Regions from separate parts of the Sphingomonas sandaracina genome, predicted to be linked through region 1. Evidence: riboswitches for the same ligand, from Rfam matches in the RefSeq annotation. Region 1 holds a riboswitch; each other region holds the start of a gene.
What was found. A riboswitch is a leader RNA that binds a small molecule or an ion and turns the genes downstream of it on or off. The one in region 1 is predicted to bind cobalamin.

Region 1 (6,690 bases):
TCGAGATCGGCCGATAGGTCGAGCGCAGCTTGACGTCGATGGTCGGGCGCAGCGGGAGCGCGTCGGTCGTCGCGGTCCGCGCGGATAGATCGGGCATATGCGGCAGCCGCTTGGCGAGCGGCTCGGCGAGCGTGGTCGTCGCGGCGTCGGGATCGAGGACGGCCTTCACGGCGATCGTCCGGACCATCGCGGCAACGTGAAGACCCGATTGCGTGACGGCGATCTGGTCGGACTGAATCGTATGCCAGACGGGCATGGACAACATCCTCGGTACGGATGTCGCGACGAGGCGAGGTCTTTCGCCTTCCGAAGAGGATACGCCGCCGGTTGGATCCCGGTTTGCCGAGGAGCCAGACGACGACGCGTCGCGACGATGTCACCCGATGCCGCGATCGTCTTACAAGCGCCTTACGCGGCGCGCGGACGTCATCTGATCATACGGCAATTGCGCGCGGATCACGCGGCGGCGCGTGATCCGCGCGCGTCTCAGAAGCCCTTCTTCAACGAGATGAACACCTGGCGCGGGGTGCCTGCGAGCAGAGTCTGGTTGTCGCCGCTGGCGGTGAACCCGTTCGTGCCGACCGTGGAGATATACTTCTTGTCGGTGAGGTTGGTCACGCTGCCCTCGATCGCGACGCCGTGCATCGGTCCATCGCCTTCGAACCGGTAGCCGATGCTCGCATCGACCAGCACGCGCCCCGGCACCGATTGATCGTTGAGATACGTGAAGTAGCGCTTGCTCATGTAGTCGGCGCCGACGCGACCGGTGAAGCCGGACTGTTCGATCACGATCTCGCCCTTGAGCATGTGCTCGGGGCTGTCGACCGCCATCTTGCCATCGGTCGCGACCAACACCGCGCCGCTCGCGGACAGGACGTCGTCGGCGTATTTCGACTTGTTGTACGAATAGCTGGCGAACAGCGATACCGGCGTGAAGATCCGGTAGTTGACCGCGACTTCGGCGCCGTAGGTGTGGACGCTGCCGACGTTGTTCAGCGTCGCCGGATTGCCGATGATCCCCGCGCCGTTGGAGAAGCCGAGCAAGCGGTTCGAGAAGTCGATGTAATAGCCGACGGCCGACGCCTGCAGCGGACCCTGGCGGAAGCGCAGGCCACCCTCTGCAGTTTTCGACCGCTCGGGCTTCAGCTGGCCGCGGATCGCGTCGAACCCGGCCTGCGTGGTCGAGAACGGCCCCGTCGTTGCGGACGAGACATAGGCGCGCACGTTCTCCTTATAGTCCGCGAACAGCTCGGCGCCGGGCGTCAGCTTGAACAGGATGCCCGCCTGCGGCTGGAACCAGTCCTTCGCGCTGATCTTGCCGACGGCCAGCGGCGAGGTCGTCGCCGGCAGCATGATCGCGCGGTTGGTGACGTAGAATCCCTTCCAGCCTGCGTTCAGGACCAGGCGATCGTCGACGAGGCGGATCGTGTCGCCGACATGATACTGGATCGTATCGGTGGTGTATTTGCCGTCCCACTGCGTGGCATACGGATTGCTCTGGAACTGCAGCGTATCGCGGTTCGGCGTGGCGCTGTCGGTCATCCCGTAGAACCGGCGCGCCTGCGTGAACGTGTTCGTCTCGTACCAGCCGCCCAGTTCAAGCGTGTTGGCGCCGTGCACATAGGCCAGATTGCTCAGCGCACCGCCGCGCTTCATCGCATATTCCGTGGTGCGGAACCCGAGCGGGCTGGCCGCGGTGATCGGCGTACCATCGGCGTTCGGCGCACCTGCCGGGGTCGGCGAATACGGCGTGATCCACGACCCCTGGCCCTCGTTGTCGTGATAATAGCCGGTCGTGCTGAGCGTGAGTTCGGGCGTCAGATTGGCATCGAACGTGACGCCGCCGAGATAATCGCGCCGCAGACCGCCGGCATCGTAATAGGCATCGTCGACCGTGCCGAAGCCAGCCGGGAAGGTCGTGCCGGCGCCGGCCCAGGGTTGCGCGGTGCCGACGGCGACCGCTGCCTGGTTCTGCGCGACCTTCGCGATCTGCAGCGCGAGCGGATAATTGTCGGCGATGTTGTCGTTGCGCAGTCCACGACGACGGATGATGTCGAGGCTGAGATCCTGGTAATCCTGCTCGCGGCGATCCGAGAAGTTCAGGAACGCCGACAGGCTGCCGAGCGCACCGAGATCCTTGACGATCTTGCCGTTGGCCTGATGCTGGCGCTGTACGCCGTCGCCTTTCCATTTGTCGGTCGAGAGAAAGCCGTAGCTCAGATACCCTTTCAGGCCGTCGCCCAGATCGCCGCTGTCGACCCGAGCGAACGCGCGGTAGGTGTCGTTCGAACCGTAAGTGGCGCCACCGGTCACGTTGGCTGTGTCGCGAGGCTTGTCGCTGAAGAATTCGATCGTGCCGCCGAGATTGCTCGTCGATGCCGTGCCGAGCGCGCCGGCGCCCTGCGCGACATCGGTGCGCGCGACGTTCTCCGAGATGATCGCGCGGCTGATGTGCAGGCCGTTGACGTTGCCGTAGCTCATGTCGCCGAGCGGCACGCCGTCGAGCGTGAAGCCGAGCTGGTTCTGGTTGAAGCCGCGCAGCGAGATGCGCACCGCCCATTCATAGGCGCCGAACGGGTCGGCGGCCTGGAAGTTGACGCCCGGCAGCTTCTGGATCGCCTTGAGCGGGCTAGATCCCGGCGTCAGGCGCGCGATGTCGGCGGCATTGACGCTCTGGACCTGGCGGCTCTGCCCGAAACCGAGCACGACGATGTCGCCGGCCGGGGCGTCCGTCTCCACTGGCGCTGTCGCCGGTTGCGCGGTCATCGGTTGCTCGGCCGTTGCCTGCGCCGTCGTTGCGGGGGTGGCCGACGGGTCGGTGACGGTCTGTGCCGCTAGCGGTGTCGCACATGCGCTTGCGGCGAGGACATAGGGGGCCGCGCTGGCGAGCAGGCCGGAAAGACGGTTCATGGTAGTTCCCCGAGCCGCCCCAGTGCGACTTCGGGTTCGCCATTGCCGCGGGACGTTACGGGCCGGCGACGCTTCGATGACGTTCCCGCGACTCCCCGCGTTTATCCGACCGGACGAGCGATTGGGCCCGTCGGCAGTCGGACGGGCGCCGACTGCGTGAGCCGTGCCAGTTAGACAGTGCGCCGATCACGCAGAATGCGATCGACCTGCCAGCCGAACGCGATCCCGATGACGAGGAACAGGATCGTCTGCGTGGCGATCGACGCGACCCTGAATTGCCAAAGCAGGCTCGCCGGGAATGTCGCCGGAACCTCGTCGATGGTCGGCAGGAGCAATTGCAGCGCGGCGACCAGAACGACATAGCCCATGACGCCGGCCAGGATCGCATCGATCGCGGACCACCGCCCGCTCAGACGCTGCCGTATCCAGATGCCGGCAACCGCGGCCAAAACCGAAAAGCCAATCATTCCGAAATAGGCGACGGTCCTGAGCCTGACGGTCTCGTGAAGTCCCACTGCCGGCGGGGTCGGCGGGTATTTGATCGCCGGTACGACGACGATCACGACGATGGTCAGCAGCGCGAGCAGCAGCGACAGGCTGCGCGGGCCGATCCGGACCACGCGACCATAGAGTACCGCAAATACGATCGCGAACAGCCCGCCGAGCGCGGTTCCGTACATCAGCATCGCGGTAAAAAGGCCGGCCGTCTTCTGGACGGTTCGACTGACGAGGTCTTCGTCCATGCCGGGCATGGCATGGACCGCGTGGGCGGCTTCGAAGGCGATGGCGGCGTCGATCCTGGGCTCGGCGAAGATCAGTGCGAACGTCGCGGCGACCACGGCGCCGAGAATGCCCGCAAGCATGCCGTGCCACAGCATATGTTTCATCATGAAGGCAGACCCTGTCTTAGTGGCAGGGGAAACCCAGCAGATGCCGTCCGTCGTGGACGTACTCATGCACGTACATGCCCTGGAACAGCGCGAACGCGCCCTGTTCGGTGCTGACGAAATACAGCATGATCAGCGCGATCACCGTGCCGAGGACGGCCCAGGGTGCGATCTCGTCGAGCGGAATGCCGGGTGTCGTCCCGATCGCGATGTACGGGTCTTGCGGGGATAGCGCGCGTGCTGCCATGTTCAGTCTCCTACCGGGATCTCGCGCCCGGCGAACGTTGAGGCGTCGGGCGGGGTCTGGCTCTCGACAGGATAAGCCCCGTCGATCACAGTGGCGCGACCGCGCCGGTATCGCACCGGCTTCCCGCCCGGCTCCGATCGTTCCGCTGTGAAGCGACGGGGCAGGGGCGTCAACCGATTTGGAGCAACCGATGGCTACCCGTCTCGTCCTGATGTGCGCGGGCGCCACGCCGACGATGCGGAGCGGTGGCTTCCCCGATCCGGCGGATCCGCTCGACGAGGGGAGCCGCGCAAAGGCCGGCGCTATCAGGCTGGACGGACCGTCTGCGGCGTGCGTCTGGTCGAGTCCGGCGGCTGCGGCGCGTGAAACCGCGATTGCCCTTGGGCTGGACGCGGTACCTTGCGAGGCGCTCCGCGATATCGATTACGGTGCCTGGACCGGGCTCTCGTTCGACGCGGTCCATGCGCGCGCGCCGAACGACCTGACGGCGTGGCTTGCCGCACCCGAACAAGGCGCACCGGGCGGCGAGACGATGGACGCCGTTGCGGAACGCGTCGAACCCTGGCTTCGCAGCATGGAGCCCATGGACCAGCCGATACTGGCGATCACGCATGCCACCGTCATCCGCGCGACGATCGCCGCAGCGCTGTCGATCCCGGTAACGACGACACTCCGGATCGACATCGCACCGCTGTCGATTACCGTGCTATCGTTCAATCGCGTTTGGCGTCTTCAGGAACTCCGTCGCTGCTGATCGTCCATCGGCGCGACTGCTGATTGCGGCGGGCGACGCATCAGGTATATGTCCATTATCCAGCCATGCTCGGCGCGCAACGCTGCACGATGCGATGCGATATGGTGCGCTATTAGGGCAAGCGGGCCCGCGACCAGCGCCTCGTGCGGCATGCCTAGATACGCTCCCCACCAGATGTCGATACCGTGAGGATCGAGCGTCTCGAAGGCGCATCCGCCGTCGAGCATGACCGCCAGCGTATCGACGCCCGTCGGCCAGCCGTCGCGTCGCAACCGCCGTCCGGTGGTGATGAGGACCGGCGCACCCAGCATGTTCAGGGGAATCGCATGTGCCGCCGTCAGCGCCTGCAAGCTGGTAATACCCGGAACGACATGGACGCGCAGCGAACGACCCTCGCGATGCAATCGCTCGGCGATCCTCAAGCTGCTGTCGTACAGCGATGGATCGCCCCACACGAGCAGCGCCAACCGTCCGCCTTCCGGCAGGTACGTGTCGATTGCAGTTGCCCAGCACGCGGCGATCGCGTCATGCCAGTCGTCGACCGCGGCCAGATAGTCGCCATCGGTACCGCGCTTCGGCAGGTCGAACTCCACGACCTGCGTCCCGCCGGTCAGGACCGCGGCGCAGATCGTTCGGCGCAGGTCGATCAGGTCCGATTTCGCATCGCCCTTGCGGGGGAGCAGGATGACGTCTGCGGCGTTCATCGCAGCCTCCGCCGCCCGCGTCAGGTGATCGGGATTGCCGGTACCGATCCCGATCAGATGCAGGTCGATTCCGTTCACCGGCCATGCGCGATCAAGTGGAAGAAGGTGCCGGACACGTTACCGCGGTACGATCCGCTCTCCGTGACCGGCGTCCCCTCCGCATCGCTGACATCGGCGAGCGGTCGATCGGGTTGGTCGAGGATGGTCGAGTAATGGAATTCGTGACCGCGCAGATCGCTCCCCGCCGCAACGCCGGCCATCGGCGCAAGCAAGGTCGCCTGGCGATAGCCCAGATGCATGCGCCGCTGCTCATAGCTCGTGACCAGACCGAGCAGTCCGGCCATACGATGGCGCACACCCTCGGCATCGATCAACGCTTCGCCCAACGCCATATACCCGCCGCACTCGCCGTGCACGGGCCGCGTGACGGCATGGCTGGCGAGCGCGGCACGGAAATTGTCCGCCTGAGCGAGACGCCCGGCATGCAGCTCCGGGTAGCCGCCCGGCAGCCAGACGAGATCCGCGTCCCGTGCGGGGCACTCGTCGGCGAGCGGCGAGAAGGGCAGGATTTCGGCACCTGCGCTACGCCATCCGGCCAGCATGTGAGGATATGCGAACGAGAACGCGGCATCCTGCGCCAAGGCGATGCGCTGCGCCGGTGGCGTGAAGCGGTGTGGCTCGACACCGTTCCGCGGCGTCGTCGCGGCGGCGGCGGCGGCGGCGCGGATCGCGGCGAGATCGACGTGATCGCGCAGGAACACCGCATAATCGGCGATCCGGGCATCCAGATCGGGATGCTCCGACGCCTGCACGAGCCCGAGATGCCGTTCGGGCAGTTTCAGATCGCCGCGTCGCGGCAATGCGCCGAACACGCGCACGCCGGCGGCGGCCATGCCGCTGCGCGCAAGCCGTTCGTGACGTGGGCTCGCGACCCGGTTCAGGATCACGCCGGCGATCGGCAATCCGGGATCGTACAGCGCAAAGCCGAGCGCGGTGGCCGCGGCCGACTGCGCCTGTCCCGATACGTCGATCACCAGGACGACCGGCCAGCCCATCCTGCGCGCGATATCCGCGCTGGCGCCGGTACCGGTCGCGCCCGGTTTCGCCACGCCGTCGAACAGGCCCATCGACCCTTCCGCCAGCACGAAATCGGCATCGTTCGCCAACGCGGCCAGACCGTCGAGCATC
Region 2 (6,690 bases), on a different contig from region 1:
CTCGACGTGCCGCCCGACCTGCCGCTGGTCCGGGTCGATCCGCAGCTGCTGCATCATTGCTTGCTCAACCTGCTCGACAATGCCGGGCGCTACGGCAACCCGGGTACCGAGATCGTCGTCGAGGGGCGGCATCGCTACGGCGAACTCAGGCTGGCGGTGCTCGACCACGGCGCGGGCCTGCCGCCGGGCCGCGAGGCCGAGGTGTTCGAGACGTTCCGGCGGCTCGAAGGATCGGACCGCGAGATCGTCGGGACCGGGTTGGGGCTTGCCATCGTCAAGGCCTTCGCCGAGGCGATGGGAATGATGGTCGAAGCCGGCAATCGCGTCGACGAACCCGGCGCCGCGTTCACGCTGGTGTTCCCGTCCCCTCTCATCGTGCGCAACGTCGCACCCGAAAGCGCGATCTGATGCCCGCGAAGATCCTGGTCGTCGACGACGAAATCTCGATCCGTCGCCTGCTCCGCAACACGCTGGAACGCGCCGGCTATGCGGTGGTCGAAGCGGTCGACGCGCGCAGTGCGATCGCCCGCGCGGCGGCCGAACACCCCAGCGCGATCCTGCTCGACCTGGGGTTGCCCGACCGCGATGGTCTCAGCTTGATCCCGGTGCTGCGGCGCGACGGCGATGCGGTGATCCTGGTGGTGTCCGCGCGCGACGCGACCGACGAGAAAGTCGCTGCGCTCGATCTCGGCGCCGACGATTTCGTCACCAAGCCGTTCGACAGCGACGAACTGCTCGCCCGGTTGCGCGTCGCGCTGCGGCATCAGGCCACCGCCGACACCGCGCCGAAGCTTGTTCACACCGGCAATGTCACGATCGACCTCGATCGCCGCCTCGTCACGCGCGATGGCGAGGAACTGCATCTGACGCGCAAGGAGCATGAGGTGCTCGCGGTGCTGGCGCGGCATAGCGGGCGGGTCGTCACGCACGACCGGATCATCGCCGCGGCCTGGGGTGGCGACGAGGATCCGCGGATCGAATATCTCCGCATCGTGATCCGCAACCTGCGCCAGAAACTCGAGGCGCCGGATCCGGTCGGCAGCGTGATCGCCAATGAACTCGGGGTCGGCTACCGTCTGCGCACCGATAGCTGAACGACGATCGGGCCGGTCTGCCCGCTTTCCAGAGACGGGGTAAAGCTGCCATGCGCCGGCGATGATTCGCCTTCCGATCTCTGCACTCGTTTGCGTCCTCCTGTCGTCCGGCGCTGCCGTCGCGCAATCGACCCCCGAACCTGCACCCGATATCGTCGTGACCGGGCGCGGGCTGGCGCCGGCGCCGGGTGACCGCGCTTATGACATCGTCACGATCGAGCGCGATCGGATCGACGCCAATGCCAGCAACCGGCTGGAGAGCGTGCTCGCCGATGTCGCCGGCTTGCAGCAGTTCCGCCGGTCGGATTCGCGCAGCGCCAACCCGACCAGCCAGGGGATTTCGTTGCGCGGGATCGGCGGCAATGCGTCGAGCCGCGCGCTGCTGATCCTCGACGGCGTACCGCAGGCGGACCCGTTCGGCGGGTGGGTCGCGTTTCCCGCCTATGCGACGGGGCGGCTGGGTCGCATCCGCGTGACGCGCGGCGGCGGCAGTGGCTATCAGGGGCCGGGGGCGCTGGCCGGGACGGTCGAACTCGAAAGCGCGACGCCTGGCGACCTGACGCCGTTCCAGGGCAGCATCGCCTATGGCAGTCGCGACTCGGTCGATGCGCAGGGCTCGGCGGCGCTGGTCCGCGAGGGCGGGTTCGCGACGCTGTCCGGCGCGTATGCGCGCGGCGACGGTTTCACGCCGACGGTGGCCGACAGTCGCGGGATCGTCGATCGGCCCGCGCCGTACGAGCAGGCGTCGGGCGCGATCAGGACCGTCGTCGGGATCGGCGCGAAGACGGAGTTGCAGGTGAACGCCAGCGCCTTCACCGACCGGCGTGATCGTGGGTCCGAGTTCACCGACAACAAGAGCGAAGGCGCAGACGCCAGCGTCAGGCTGATCGGCCGCGGCGACTGGGGCTATTCCGCGCTCGCCTATCTGCAGACGCGCGCGTTCGCGAGCAGCTTCAACAGCATCAATGCCGCGCGAACGACCGCGATCCAGTCGCTCGACCAGTATAATACGCCGGCCACCGGGCTGGGCGGGCGGATCGAGATCCTGCCGCCGCTGGGCAAGAGCATCACGCTGCGGCTGGGCGCCGACCTGCGCGACGTCAGCGGCAAGACGCAGGAACTCTACACCTTCGTCGCGGCGGTACCGACACGGCGACGCGAGGCGGGCGGCGGCACGACCACGACGGGCTTGTTCGCCGATGGCAGCCTGGTCGCTGGAGATGTGACCTTCAGCCTTGGCGGGCGGCTGGACTGGTGGACGATCGACGACGGCTATTTGTCCGAACGGCCGCTGGCGGGGGGCGCGGCACTCACCGACCAGCGCTATGCCAACCGCGACGGCAGCGAGACGACTGGCCGCGCGGGTATCGCCTACCAGCCCGTCGAGGCGATCACGCTGCGCGCCGCGGGGTATCGCGGCTGGCGGTTGCCGACGCTCAACGAACTGTACCGGCCGTTCCGCGTCGGCAACGATGCGACTGCGGCGAACGCGTCGCTGTCGCCCGAACGGCTAACCGGGGTCGAGGGCGGCGTCACGCTGGCGCCTGTATCGGGCGTGAGTCTTGCCGCGACCTATTTCTACAACCGGGTGACGGACGCGATCGCCAACGTCACGACGACCAGCCCAGCGCAGGTCCTTCCTGGCGTGACGACCTACCGCGTCCGTCAGAATCTCGATGCGATCCGCGCACATGGGTTCGAACTCGATGCGTCGTATCGGCCGGCTTCGGGGACTATCCCGTTCGGCGTGCAGGCATCCTGGTCGCACACCAATTCGACCGTCGAAGGTTCGGGGATCACCGCGGCGCTTGACGGTCTGCGCCCTGCGCAGACGCCGCGCGACGCTGTGTCGGGGACGATCGACTGGCGGCACGATGCAGCGGCGCTGTCGCTGACCGTGCGGCATGTCGGCCGGCAGTTCGACGACGACCAGAACAGCCGGGTGCTCGCGCCCGCGACCACGCTCGACGCGTATGCTGCACTCCCCGTCATGCGGTCGCTGATCGCCGAACTGCGTGCCGAAAACATGCTGAACGAACGGGTCGAGGCGGGGATCAGCGGCGGCAACATCGTTGAGCGCGCGACGCCGCGGACGATCTGGGTCGGGCTCCGCTATGGCTTGCGTTGACCCGTGTCTGGGCTGCGACTAATGGCGGGCGCGTGAAGGGCTCCCGGCGACGGGATCAAAAGGGAAGTCGGTGCGCGGGAGGGTCGTCATGATCCGATCCGCAAGACCGACGCTGTACCCGCAACTGTGACCGGATAGCGGCCACCCCGATACGCCACTGGGTGAAGACCTGGGAAGGCGGGGTGGACGCGGCGACCCGGAAGCCAGGAGACCTGCCTCTCACGGTCGATCCACTGCGCGGGCGGGTGCTCCGGCGCGGACGAGTAGCTCCGTCGTGACGGGGCATCCTCGCGCGAGAGACGTCTGGCCGCCCTGCGAATGGTCGCAGGCGGTCTTGTTCAGGACGTGCCCATGACGAAATTCTTTCTTTTCCTGACCGCCGCGACGATCGCATCGCCCGCATATGCACAGGCCGTTCCCGACGCCGATACGCCCGAACTGGTCGTGACCGCCGCGCGCGTCGCGCAACCCGCGAGCGAAGTCGGCCAGGCGGTGACCGTGATCGACCGCGCCGAGATCGAGCGCCGCCAGACGACCGTGGTGTCCGATCTGCTCGCGACCACGCCCGGCGTCACCGTCACCCGCAACGGCTCGATCGGCGCGCTGACTAGCGTGCGGATCCGCGGCGCCGAAGCCGACCAGACCCTGGTCGTGATCGACGGCGTCCGCGTCAACGATCCGTCCTCGACCGGTGGCGGCTTCAACTTCGCCAACCTCCTGTCGAGCTCGGTCGAGCGGATCGAGGTGTTGCGCGGGCCCAACTCGGTACCGTGGGGCAGCCAGGCGATCGGTGGCGTCGTCAACATCATCACCGCGGCGCCGACCGAAGGCGTGCAGGCGCGCGCAAACGCCGAATATGGTTATGCCGACGGCGTGTTCGCGAGTGCAGGCGTATCGGGCGCGAAGGGGCCGGTATCCGGCTCGCTGACCGGGGGCTATCTGCGGACCGACGGCATCTCGTCGGCGGCAAGCGGCACCGAGCGCGATGGCTACCGCCAATATGGCGCGGCAGGGCGGTTGGGCGTCGAATTCGCGCCGGGCATCGGCCTCGACCTGCGCGGCTATTATGCGGACAGCAAGGTCGACATCGATGGGTTCCCGGCACCCGATTTTGCCCTCGCCGACGACCCCGAATATTCGAAGACCCAGGAACTCTATGGCTATGCCGGTCTTCATGCCAACTTCGCCGACGGCCGGTTCAACAATCGCGTGGCGTTCACGATCGCCGACATCAACCGCGACAATTACGATCCGACCTTCGGCGCGGACCCGAGCTTCATCGGGCGCGGCCGCAGCGAACGCTATGAGTATCAGGGCGACTTCCGGCCACTCGACCAAGTCCGCGTCGTCGCGGGCGTCGAGCGCGAGAACAGCCGCTACAGTGACGGGTTCGCGTCTGCCGACACCGGCATCACCAGCGTCTACGGCCAGTTGATCGTCAAGCCGGTCGATATCCTCACGCTGACCGGCGGCGTCCGCAACGACGATCACGACGATTTCGGCAGCCGTACGACGTTCGGCGCGAACGCGGCGCTGGCGTTGCGCACCGGCACGACGTTCCGCGCCAGCTATGGCGAAGGCTTCAAGGCACCGACCCTGTATCAGCTGTTCTCGGATTTCGGGAACCGCGGTCTCGATCCGGAAACGGCGCGCAATTTCGATGTCGGCGCGGAACAGGCGTTTCTCGGCAACCGTGCGCGCGTCGGCGTCACCTATTTTAACCGACGCACGCGCAACCAGATCGACTTCCGCGCGTGCAGCGACGCGGAGCAGGCGACGACCGGCTCGATCTGCGTCGATCGCCCGTTCGGCGTCTATGCGAACATTGCCCGCGCCGAGGCCGACGGTGCCGAGTTCACGTTGGCACTACGCCCGGTCGATGCGCTGACGCTGACCGCGAACTACAGCTATATCCGCACCGAAAACCGCTCGATCGGCGACGATTTCGGCAAGACCCTCGCGCGGCGGCCGACCCAGACCGCCAGCGTCAACGCCGATTACCGGTTCCCGTTCGGGCTGTCGATCGGCGGCACGGTTACGATGGTCGGCGACAGTTTCGACGACTCCGCCAATGCGGTGCGGCTCGATGGCTATGCGCTCGGCGGCGTCCGGGCGGAGTTCCCGATCGGCGATCGGTTCGCCGTCTATGGCCGCGTCGATAACGTCACCGACGCGTCGTACCAGACGATCGCGGGCTACGGCACCTATGGTCGAGCGGCCTATGGCGGCGTCCGGCTGCGCTTGAAGTGAGCCGCGAGGCGATCCTCCTGACGTTGCTCGCCGCGTTGACGCTCGGAGGCTGCTCCGTGCCGCCGGGCGGACGCGGCGGCGGGGGGATCGTCTCGACTAACCCGTGCGTCGATGCGGTGCTGGTGCGGATCGTGCCCGCATCGCGGATCGCGGCGATCAGCCATCATTCGCAGGATCCGGGCGGCACCTCGATCCCGCTCGACGTCGCGCGGCGGTTTCGCGCGACCGCCGGCACCGCGGAGGAAGTGATCGCGCTGCACCCCGATCTCGTCATCGCCAGCACCTATACGCCCGCGGCGACGCAGGCGGCGTATGCGCGGGCCGGGCTGAAGACGTTGCTGCTCGGCATCCCCGACTCGATCGCGGAGAGCCAGGCGCAGGTCACGCAGATCGCCGATGCGGTCGGCGCGCCGGCCAGTGGTGCGCGGATCAATGCCGACATCGATCGCGCCGTCGCCAAATGGAGCCGCCGCGCCGCCGATCCGCCCAGCGCCCTGCTGTATATCACCGGCGATCTGGCGACCGGCGGCAGCACGTTGCTCAACGACATGATGACCCGCGTCGGGTTGCGCAACGCGGCGGTGCGCTACGGCCTGACGCATACCGGCACGCTGTCGGCGGAGACGATCGTCACCCGGCCCCCCGATGTTGTCATCGCCTCCGAGCGTGTCGGGCGCGGCGCAGCGCTGCGGCACCGGCTCTTGCCGACCACGCCGCAAGCGGTGTTTCCGCGTGTGCTCATCAACTGCGGCGGCCCCACCATCCCGCGTGCACTCGAGCGGCTCGCCGCGATCCGGGCGGGGGTATGATGCACGCACGACGCATTGGGGATGCTATCCCTAAACACCACCCCGGCGGAGGCCGGGACCCAGTTGGAGAGGCCGGAATAATCGAGCGCTGCTCGCAGTTACGATCGTCCCCCAACTGGGCCCCGGCCTTCGCCGGGGTGGCGGCCGTGCGTGGAGCGCCTCCATCTGCGGACCAGACACAATGACCCGCCCCCTCAAACTGCTCGCGCTCGGCGCGCTCGTGATCGCGCTGTTCGGCCTGTCGCTTGGCTGCGGCAAGGTGTGGGTGCCGCCGGCCGCCTGGTTCTCCGCCGATCCGCGCTGGTGGATCATCCTCGAGCTGCGCCTGCCGCGCGCAGTGCTCGGCCTCGCGCTCGGGGCGACGCTCGGTCTGTCGGGCGCGGTGCTGCAGGGGTATCTGCGCAATCCG
Region 3 (6,690 bases), 110 kb from region 1:
ATCCGCCGCGCGCTGCAGGTCTATCGTCGCCTGATCGGAATTTTGCTGGTGATCGCAGGGGGGATGGCATGGCTGCTCTGATGCTGCAGGGGACGGGCTCGGACGTCGGCAAGTCGGTGCTGGTCGCAGGCTTGTGTCGTGCGTTCGCCAATCGCGGTCTGTCCGTCCGCCCGTTCAAGCCGCAGAACATGTCGAACAACGCCGCCGTCACTGCCGATGGCGGCGAGATCGGCCGCGCGCAGGCGACGCAGGCTATTGCCTGTCGCGTTGCGCCCAGCGTCGACATGAACCCGGTACTGCTCAAGCCGCAGGGCGATCGTACTTCGCAGCTGATCGTCCGCGGGCAGGTGCGCGGCACCCTCGCCGCCGCCCGCTGGCGCGAGGGGCGCGACGGATTACTGGTCGACGTACTCGACAGCTTCGCCCGGCTGTCGGCAAGCTGCGATCTGGTGATCGTCGAAGGGGCGGGCAGTCCGGCGGAGATCAACCTGCGTGCCGGCGACATCGCCAATATGGGTTTCGCGCGCGCTGCCGACGTACCCGTCGTCCTGGTCGGCGACATCGACCGGGGCGGGGTGATCGCGGCGATCGTCGGCACGCGTGCGGTCATCGATCCGGCCGACGCGGCGATGATCCGCGGATTCCTGATCAACAAGTTTCGCGGCGATCCCGCGCTGTTCGAGGACGGCTATCGCGCGATCGAGGCCCGAAGCGGATGGCGTGGTTATGGTGTCGTGCCATGGCTGGCCGACGCGGTGCGCCTGCCGAGCGAGGATGCGGTGATCCTCGAACGCCCCGCTGGCGGTTCGCAGCGCCGGGTAACGATCGCGTGCCCGATCACGCCGCGGATTGCGAATTTCGACGACCTCGATCCACTCCGCCTCGAACCCGACGTCGCGCTGGTGATGGTGCCGCCGGGCACCCCGATCCCCGATGTCGACATGATCGTGCTCGCCGGATCTAAGGCGACGATCGCCGATCTCGCCTTCGTCCGCGCGCAGGGTTGGGACATCGACATCCGCGCGCATCATCGCCGCGGCAAGCCGGTGCTCGGTCTTTGCGGCGGCTACCAGATGCTCGGTCGCAGCATCGCCGATCCAGACGGGATCGAGGGGCCGGTGGGGCGCATCGACGGTCTTGGCTTGCTCGACGTCGACACGATCCTCACTGGTGTCAAGACGCTGGAGCGCGTCCGCGGTCGGGCCCAAGGCGCGGCGTTCGACGGGTACGAGATGCACATGGGCATCACGACAGGCGTCGCGACTCGACGCCCTGTCTGTCGCCGCGCCGATGGCAGCGCCGAGGGTGCGACAAGCCCCGACGGTCTTGTGTCGGGCAGCTATGTCCACGGCCTGCTGGGGCTTGCCGAGCAGCGCGCGGCATGGCTCGCGAGGATCGGGGTGGATGCGATCGGTCCCGATCATGCCGCGTCGATCGATGACGCACTCGATGGAATAGCCGCAATGCTCGAACGGCATCTCGACCTCGACGCCATGCTTGCCCTAGCGCAGCAAAGCGGCGCTCGCGCAGAACGCGAGTAACAGCCCGGTCTCGACCAGTTCGATCCCTGCCCCGTGTGCATCGCCGGTAATGCCGCCGATCTTGTGCCGAAGCCAGGCGGCGTATCCCAAGATCAGAAAGGGCGTCGCGAGCAGGACGGGCGCGGGGACGCACGCAAGCAGCAACAGCAGCCCCCAACCGATAAGATCGCGCGGCCTCACGGCGTCCGAAACTGCGGCGGCAAGGCCTTCTGGGCGCAACGGCGGCAACAGCGGTGCCCAGACTAGGGGGCCGAGGCGCGCTGCGGCGGCAATAAAGATAAGCGGCCACCATGTCGTGGCGCCGATCGCGTGGAGTGCGACCAGCTTTGAAAGCATCTGTCCGACGATCGCGACGACACCGAAACTCCCGATATGCGGATCGGACATCACCGCGAGCAGCCGCGTCCGATCGCCGTGCGCCGCGCCGAGGCCGTCGGTCAGGTCGGCCAGTCCGTCGAGATGCAGCGCTCCCGTCACTGCGGTCCAGGTGAGCAGCGCCGCGCAGGCGCCGACCCAGGGATCGATCAGCGATCCAATCCAGCCGGCACCCGCGACCAGCGCGCCGATCGCCAGACCGACCAGCGGGTATAGCCGGACCGCCGCGGCAAAATCGCCGGGTTCGGCCGCGACATGGGGCATCGGCAACCGGGTCAGGAACCCGAATGCGAGGATCAGTCGCCTCACGTCGCGAGCCCGGTAATCTGGACGACCGACGGCATGGCCGGGTCGGCGCTCGGCCAGACCCGCAACGACAGCAAAGCCGCATAGGGCAGGTCGAACGCCCAGATCTGTCGCCGGTCGAAGCCGCACATTGCCGCAAGCGCCACCCGGATCGCGCCGCCATGCGTGACGATCAGGGTCGGTTCAGCCGGAAGATCGTCGAGCGCGGATACGACGCGGTCCTGCAACGCGGACCAGCGCTCGCCGCCTGGTGGAGGCGCTTCGTCCGGATCGTCGTAGAAGCGCGCCAACGCCAGCGGGTCGATCGACGATGGCGCCATTCCGTCCCACGCGCCGAAATCGAGCTCGCGCCATCTAGGGTCCTGCCGGACGGTCAGCCCCGCCCCCAGCGGCGTAGCGATCGCGTGCGCGCAATCCCTCGCGCGAGCCAGGTCGGAAGAGACGATGTGATCGACGGCCAGCCGCGATGCCCGCGCCGTACAGGCCGCGATCCCTGCCTGCGTCACCGCATCGTCGGTTCGCCCCAGCAGGCGCCCTTCCTTCGCCGGCGCGCCATGCCGCATCAGGTACAGCATGTGCGGCGTCGTCATGCCTCCGAAACACCGGCTTCCGCGAATGTCGCCATGCCGTCGTGAACGGCCAATGCCGCACGCACCATCAAGGTCGCGACCGCCGCACCGCTGCCTTCCCCCAGCCGCATGCCGAGCGACAGCAACGGATCGAGCCCGAGCGCGTCGAGCAGGCGTGCATGGCCGGGCTCGGTCGAGCGATGCCCTGCCAGACAATGCGCCACGACGTCGGGATGGGCGGCGGCGATAGGCGCGATCGCCGAACCGCAGATGAAGCCGTCGAGCATGACCGGTACGCCGGCCAACCGCGCGGCGATCACCGCCCCTGCGATCGCCGCGAGCTCGCGTCCGCCGAGGTGCCTCAGGATTTCGAACGGGGTCGTCAGCGATCGCGCGTGACGCGCGAGGCCTTCGTCGATCGCGTCGGTCTTTTGCGCGATACCGGTCGCGTCGACACCCGTTCCCGGCCCTACCCAGTCGGCTGCCGAGCCCCCGAAACTGGCGGCGCACAAGGCCGCGGCGACCGTCGAATTGCCGATCCCCATCTCGCCCAGGATCAACAGGTCGATTCCTTTCGGCACCGCCGCCGCGCCGATGTTGATGGCAGCCAGGCACTCGCCTTCGGACATCGCCGGTGCGCTGGTGAAGTCCTTGGTCGGCTGATCGAGATCGATCGCGACGATCTCCAGGTCAATCCCGGCCGCGCTGCACAGCGCGTTGACGGCCCCCCCACCCTGCTCAAAATTGGCGACCATCTGCGCGGTCACCGCCGCCGGGTACGCACTGACACCGCGTGCGACGACGCCGTGATTGCCCGCGAACACGATGCCCGCGACCCGGTCGAGCCGGGGCCGCGCATGGCCTTGCCACCCGGCCAGAAAGATCGCGATGTCCTCCAGTCGGCCGAGCGATCCCCGCGGCTTGGTGAGGCTGTCCTGGCGTAGCGCGGCGGCCCTGCGCGCCGCTTCGTCGGGTTGGGGCAACGCCGCCAGCGCCGCGAGAAACGCGGCGGGCGATGCGAACGCGGTCATTCGACGACGTACCCGGCGGGCGGGGTGCGGGTGATGAAATGCCCCTTCACGCCCTGTGGCCACTGCTTGAACGGCACCTGCCCGAACGCGCTTTCGCCGTAGAGGCGCGCATAGTCGAGGATCGCGCGAGCGGCGTCTTCGGTAGGCTCGAACCGGCCGAGCACATAGCCGACCTTGGCGGGCGCGCGTAGGTGGATCGTGCAGAAATCCTGGCATGCGAACAGGCATGGCATCTCCTGCACGGCGACGTCGGCATAGGCCGGATCGCTGGCCTGGACCGCCTTCAATGCGCTGACCAGCCGCGCGCCGCCGCGCTGACCCTCGGCGTCGTCGCGCGCGTCGGCGGAGTGGCGGCATGTGTTGCAGGCTACCACGGCGACGCCGTCTGCGGCCGGCTTCAGCATGCGGATGCTCGAACGATTACAAGATGATGTGCTTTTGGCATGCGTACCCCTCCGGACAGTCGATCCCGCACCACGCGAAGGGCAAAAGGCGTACGCCTCCAGCCTTCGCGCGACACGAAGCGATGTCGTCGCTCGGGGTGTTACCCGTCCGTTCGGCGCACCCTGGCCGGACGAAAGACGACCGCGACGGGCAGGTCTCCTGGCTCGCGGGTCAACGCCGGCCGCGCCGCCTTCTCGGGACCATCCCAATGGCATGTGGCACGATGGCTCGCCGCGTACAGTTGCAGGGGCAGCCGGGTGTTTCCCGTTCCCATTTTCATCCCCCTCGGCGCTAGCGTCGGGGGAACCTGTCGCGGGTGGAGCGATAGGCGGGAGGAAGACACGGCGCAAGACTTGCCGCAAACCCCGTCATCCCGACAAAAGTCAGGATCCAGGGCCACAAAGGTTCTCGCCCGTTACCCTGGATCCTGACTTTCGTCAGGATGACGGAGCGTTGGTAGCGCGCGTTGCGGCCGGGCTAAACGCCGTCTGGAAGCCGCCTAGAACTCGACGCCGGCTTGCGCCTTTACCCCGGACCGGAACGGGTGTTTCACCTGCGTCATCTCGGTGACCAGATCGGCCATTTCGATCAGTGCATCCGGCGCATTTCGCCCGGTCACGACGACGTGAGTCATCTCGGGTTTGGCGGCCAGCGCTGCCAGCACTTCGTCGACCGGCAGATAGTCGTAGCGCAGCACGATGTTCAGTTCGTCCGCCACCACCATCGCATAGGACGGGTCGGCGATCATGCGCTTGACCTCGTCCCACGCCTCGCGCGCCACCGCGATGTCGCGGGCACGGTCCTGCGTGTCCCAGGTGAAGCCCTCGCCCATCGGCTTGAACTCGCACAAATCGGGGAACGCGTCGAAGATCGCCTTCTCGCCGGTCGCCATCGCACCCTTCACGAACTGGACGACGCCCACCTTGCGTCCATGGCCGAGCATCCGCACAGCCATCCCGAACGCGGCAGTCGACTTGCCCTTGCCGGCGCCGGTGTGGACGATGATCAGCCCCTTCTCGATCGTCTTGCTCGCGACGATCCGGTCATGGACTTCCTTGCGCTTGGCGCTCTTGGCATTCTGCTCGTCGTCGGTCCGCATGGTCATGTCCTCTTTTGCTCCCGCCCCTGCGCCCGATGGCGGATCACGGCGCGCGGCGCTAGAGCATCCCTCATGCTCCGCATCACCGACCTCAAGCTGCCGCTCAATCATGCCGACGAAGCGCTCCCCGCCGCAATCCGCGACCGCCTGCGCGTCACCCCGCGCGACCTGATCCGCTACACCGTCGCCAGGCGGGCGCACGACGCACGCGACAAGATGGACATTCAACTGGTCTATTCGGTCGACGTCACGCTGAAGAACGAGGACACCGTCCTCACGCGCTTTCGCAAGGATCGCTACATCCAGCGCACGCCGGATACGGGGTATCGGTTCGTCACCAAGGGCGGCGCGAGCTACACAGGTCCGCGCCCGGTGGTCGTCGGCGCAGGCCCCTGCGGATTGTTCGCCGGCCTGATCCTGGCGCAGATGGGGTTCCGCCCGATCATCCTGGACCGCGGCAAGGTCGTTCGTGAACGTACCAAGGACACCTGGGGGCTCTGGCGCAAAAGCGTCCTCAACCCCGAGTCCAACGTCCAGTTCGGCGAGGGCGGTGCGGGCACGTTTTCCGACGGCAAGCTCTGGAGCCAGATCAAGGACCCGCGCCACCTTGGCCGCAAGGTCCTGACCGAGTTCGTCAAGGCCGGCGCGCCCCCGGAAATCCTGACCGAAGCGCACCCGCATATCGGCACGTTCCGCCTCGTCACGATGGTCGAGAGCATGCGCGAGACGATCGAGGCGCTCGGCGGCGAATACCGCTTCTCGACGCGGGTCGACGGTCTCGATGTCGCCACTGAGGGCGGCGTGCGCCAATTGCGCGGTCTCCACCTCAGCACCGGCGACTATCTCGAAGCCAACCACGTCGTCTTCGCGGTCGGCCACAGCGCGCGTGACACGTTCGAGATGCTCCACGCCAAAGGGGTCCATGTCGAGGCCAAGCCTTTCTCGATCGGGGTCCGCATCGAGCATCCGCAATCGTGGATCGACGAGGCGCGGTTCGGGCCATGCGCGGGCCATCCCGATCTCGGCGCGGCGGCGTACAGCCTGTCGCACCACTGCAAGAACGGCCGCACGGTGTATAGCTTCTGCATGTGCCCGGGCGGCACCGTCGTCGCCGCTACCTCCGAGGAAGGCCGCGTTGCGACCAACGGCATGAGCCAATATTCGCGCAACGAGCGCAACGCGAACTCCGGCATCGTGATCGGGATCGACCCCGAACGTGATTATCCCGGCCACCCGCTCGCGGGCATCGAACTGCAACGCCACTGGGAATCGCGCGCCTATGTCGCCGGCGGGTCGAACTACAAGGCGCCCGCGCAACGCATCGG

Region 2: another riboswitch for cobalamin. It lies ahead of U1707_RS14005 (TonB-dependent receptor plug domain-containing protein); the one in region 1 lies ahead of U1707_RS00755 (CbtB domain-containing protein).
Region 3: another riboswitch for cobalamin. It lies ahead of U1707_RS01185 (DUF1636 domain-containing protein); the one in region 1 lies ahead of U1707_RS00755 (CbtB domain-containing protein).

Annotation. Positions count from the first base shown of each region.
Region 1 covers NZ_JAXOJK010000001.1:192,405-199,094, forward strand. Annotated here, with positions in the region: gene U1707_RS00740 (hypothetical protein) at 1-256, opposite strand, end outside; gene U1707_RS00745 (TonB-dependent receptor) at 487-2,910, opposite strand; gene U1707_RS00750 (CbtA family protein) at 3,081-3,800, opposite strand; gene U1707_RS00755 (CbtB domain-containing protein) at 3,817-4,044, opposite strand; cobalamin riboswitch at 4,075-4,225, opposite strand; gene U1707_RS00760 (histidine phosphatase family protein) at 4,235-4,798, shown strand; gene cobF (precorrin-6A synthase (deacetylating)) at 4,777-5,580, opposite strand; gene U1707_RS00770 (cobyrinic acid a,c-diamide synthase CobB) at 5,577-6,690, opposite strand, start outside.
Region 2 covers NZ_JAXOJK010000004.1:243,097-249,786, forward strand. Annotated here, with positions in the region: gene U1707_RS13990 (DUF4118 domain-containing protein) at 1-408, shown strand, start outside; gene U1707_RS13995 (response regulator) at 408-1,094, shown strand; gene U1707_RS14000 (TonB-dependent receptor) at 1,156-3,222, shown strand; cobalamin riboswitch at 3,243-3,456, shown strand; gene U1707_RS14005 (TonB-dependent receptor plug domain-containing protein) at 3,574-5,472, shown strand; gene U1707_RS14010 (ABC transporter substrate-binding protein) at 5,469-6,281, shown strand; gene U1707_RS14015 (FecCD family ABC transporter permease) at 6,463-6,690, shown strand, end outside.
Region 3 covers NZ_JAXOJK010000001.1:299,563-306,252, reverse strand. Annotated here, with positions in the region: gene cbiB (adenosylcobinamide-phosphate synthase CbiB) at 1-81, shown strand, start outside; gene U1707_RS01205 (cobyric acid synthase) at 69-1,541, shown strand; gene cobS (adenosylcobinamide-GDP ribazoletransferase) at 1,503-2,225, opposite strand; gene U1707_RS01195 (histidine phosphatase family protein) at 2,222-2,812, opposite strand; gene cobT (nicotinate-nucleotide--dimethylbenzimidazole phosphoribosyltransferase) at 2,809-3,822, opposite strand; gene U1707_RS01185 (DUF1636 domain-containing protein) at 3,819-4,226, opposite strand; cobalamin riboswitch at 4,399-4,592, opposite strand; gene cobO (cob(I)yrinic acid a,c-diamide adenosyltransferase) at 4,766-5,371, opposite strand; gene U1707_RS01175 (NAD(P)/FAD-dependent oxidoreductase) at 5,438-6,690, shown strand, end outside.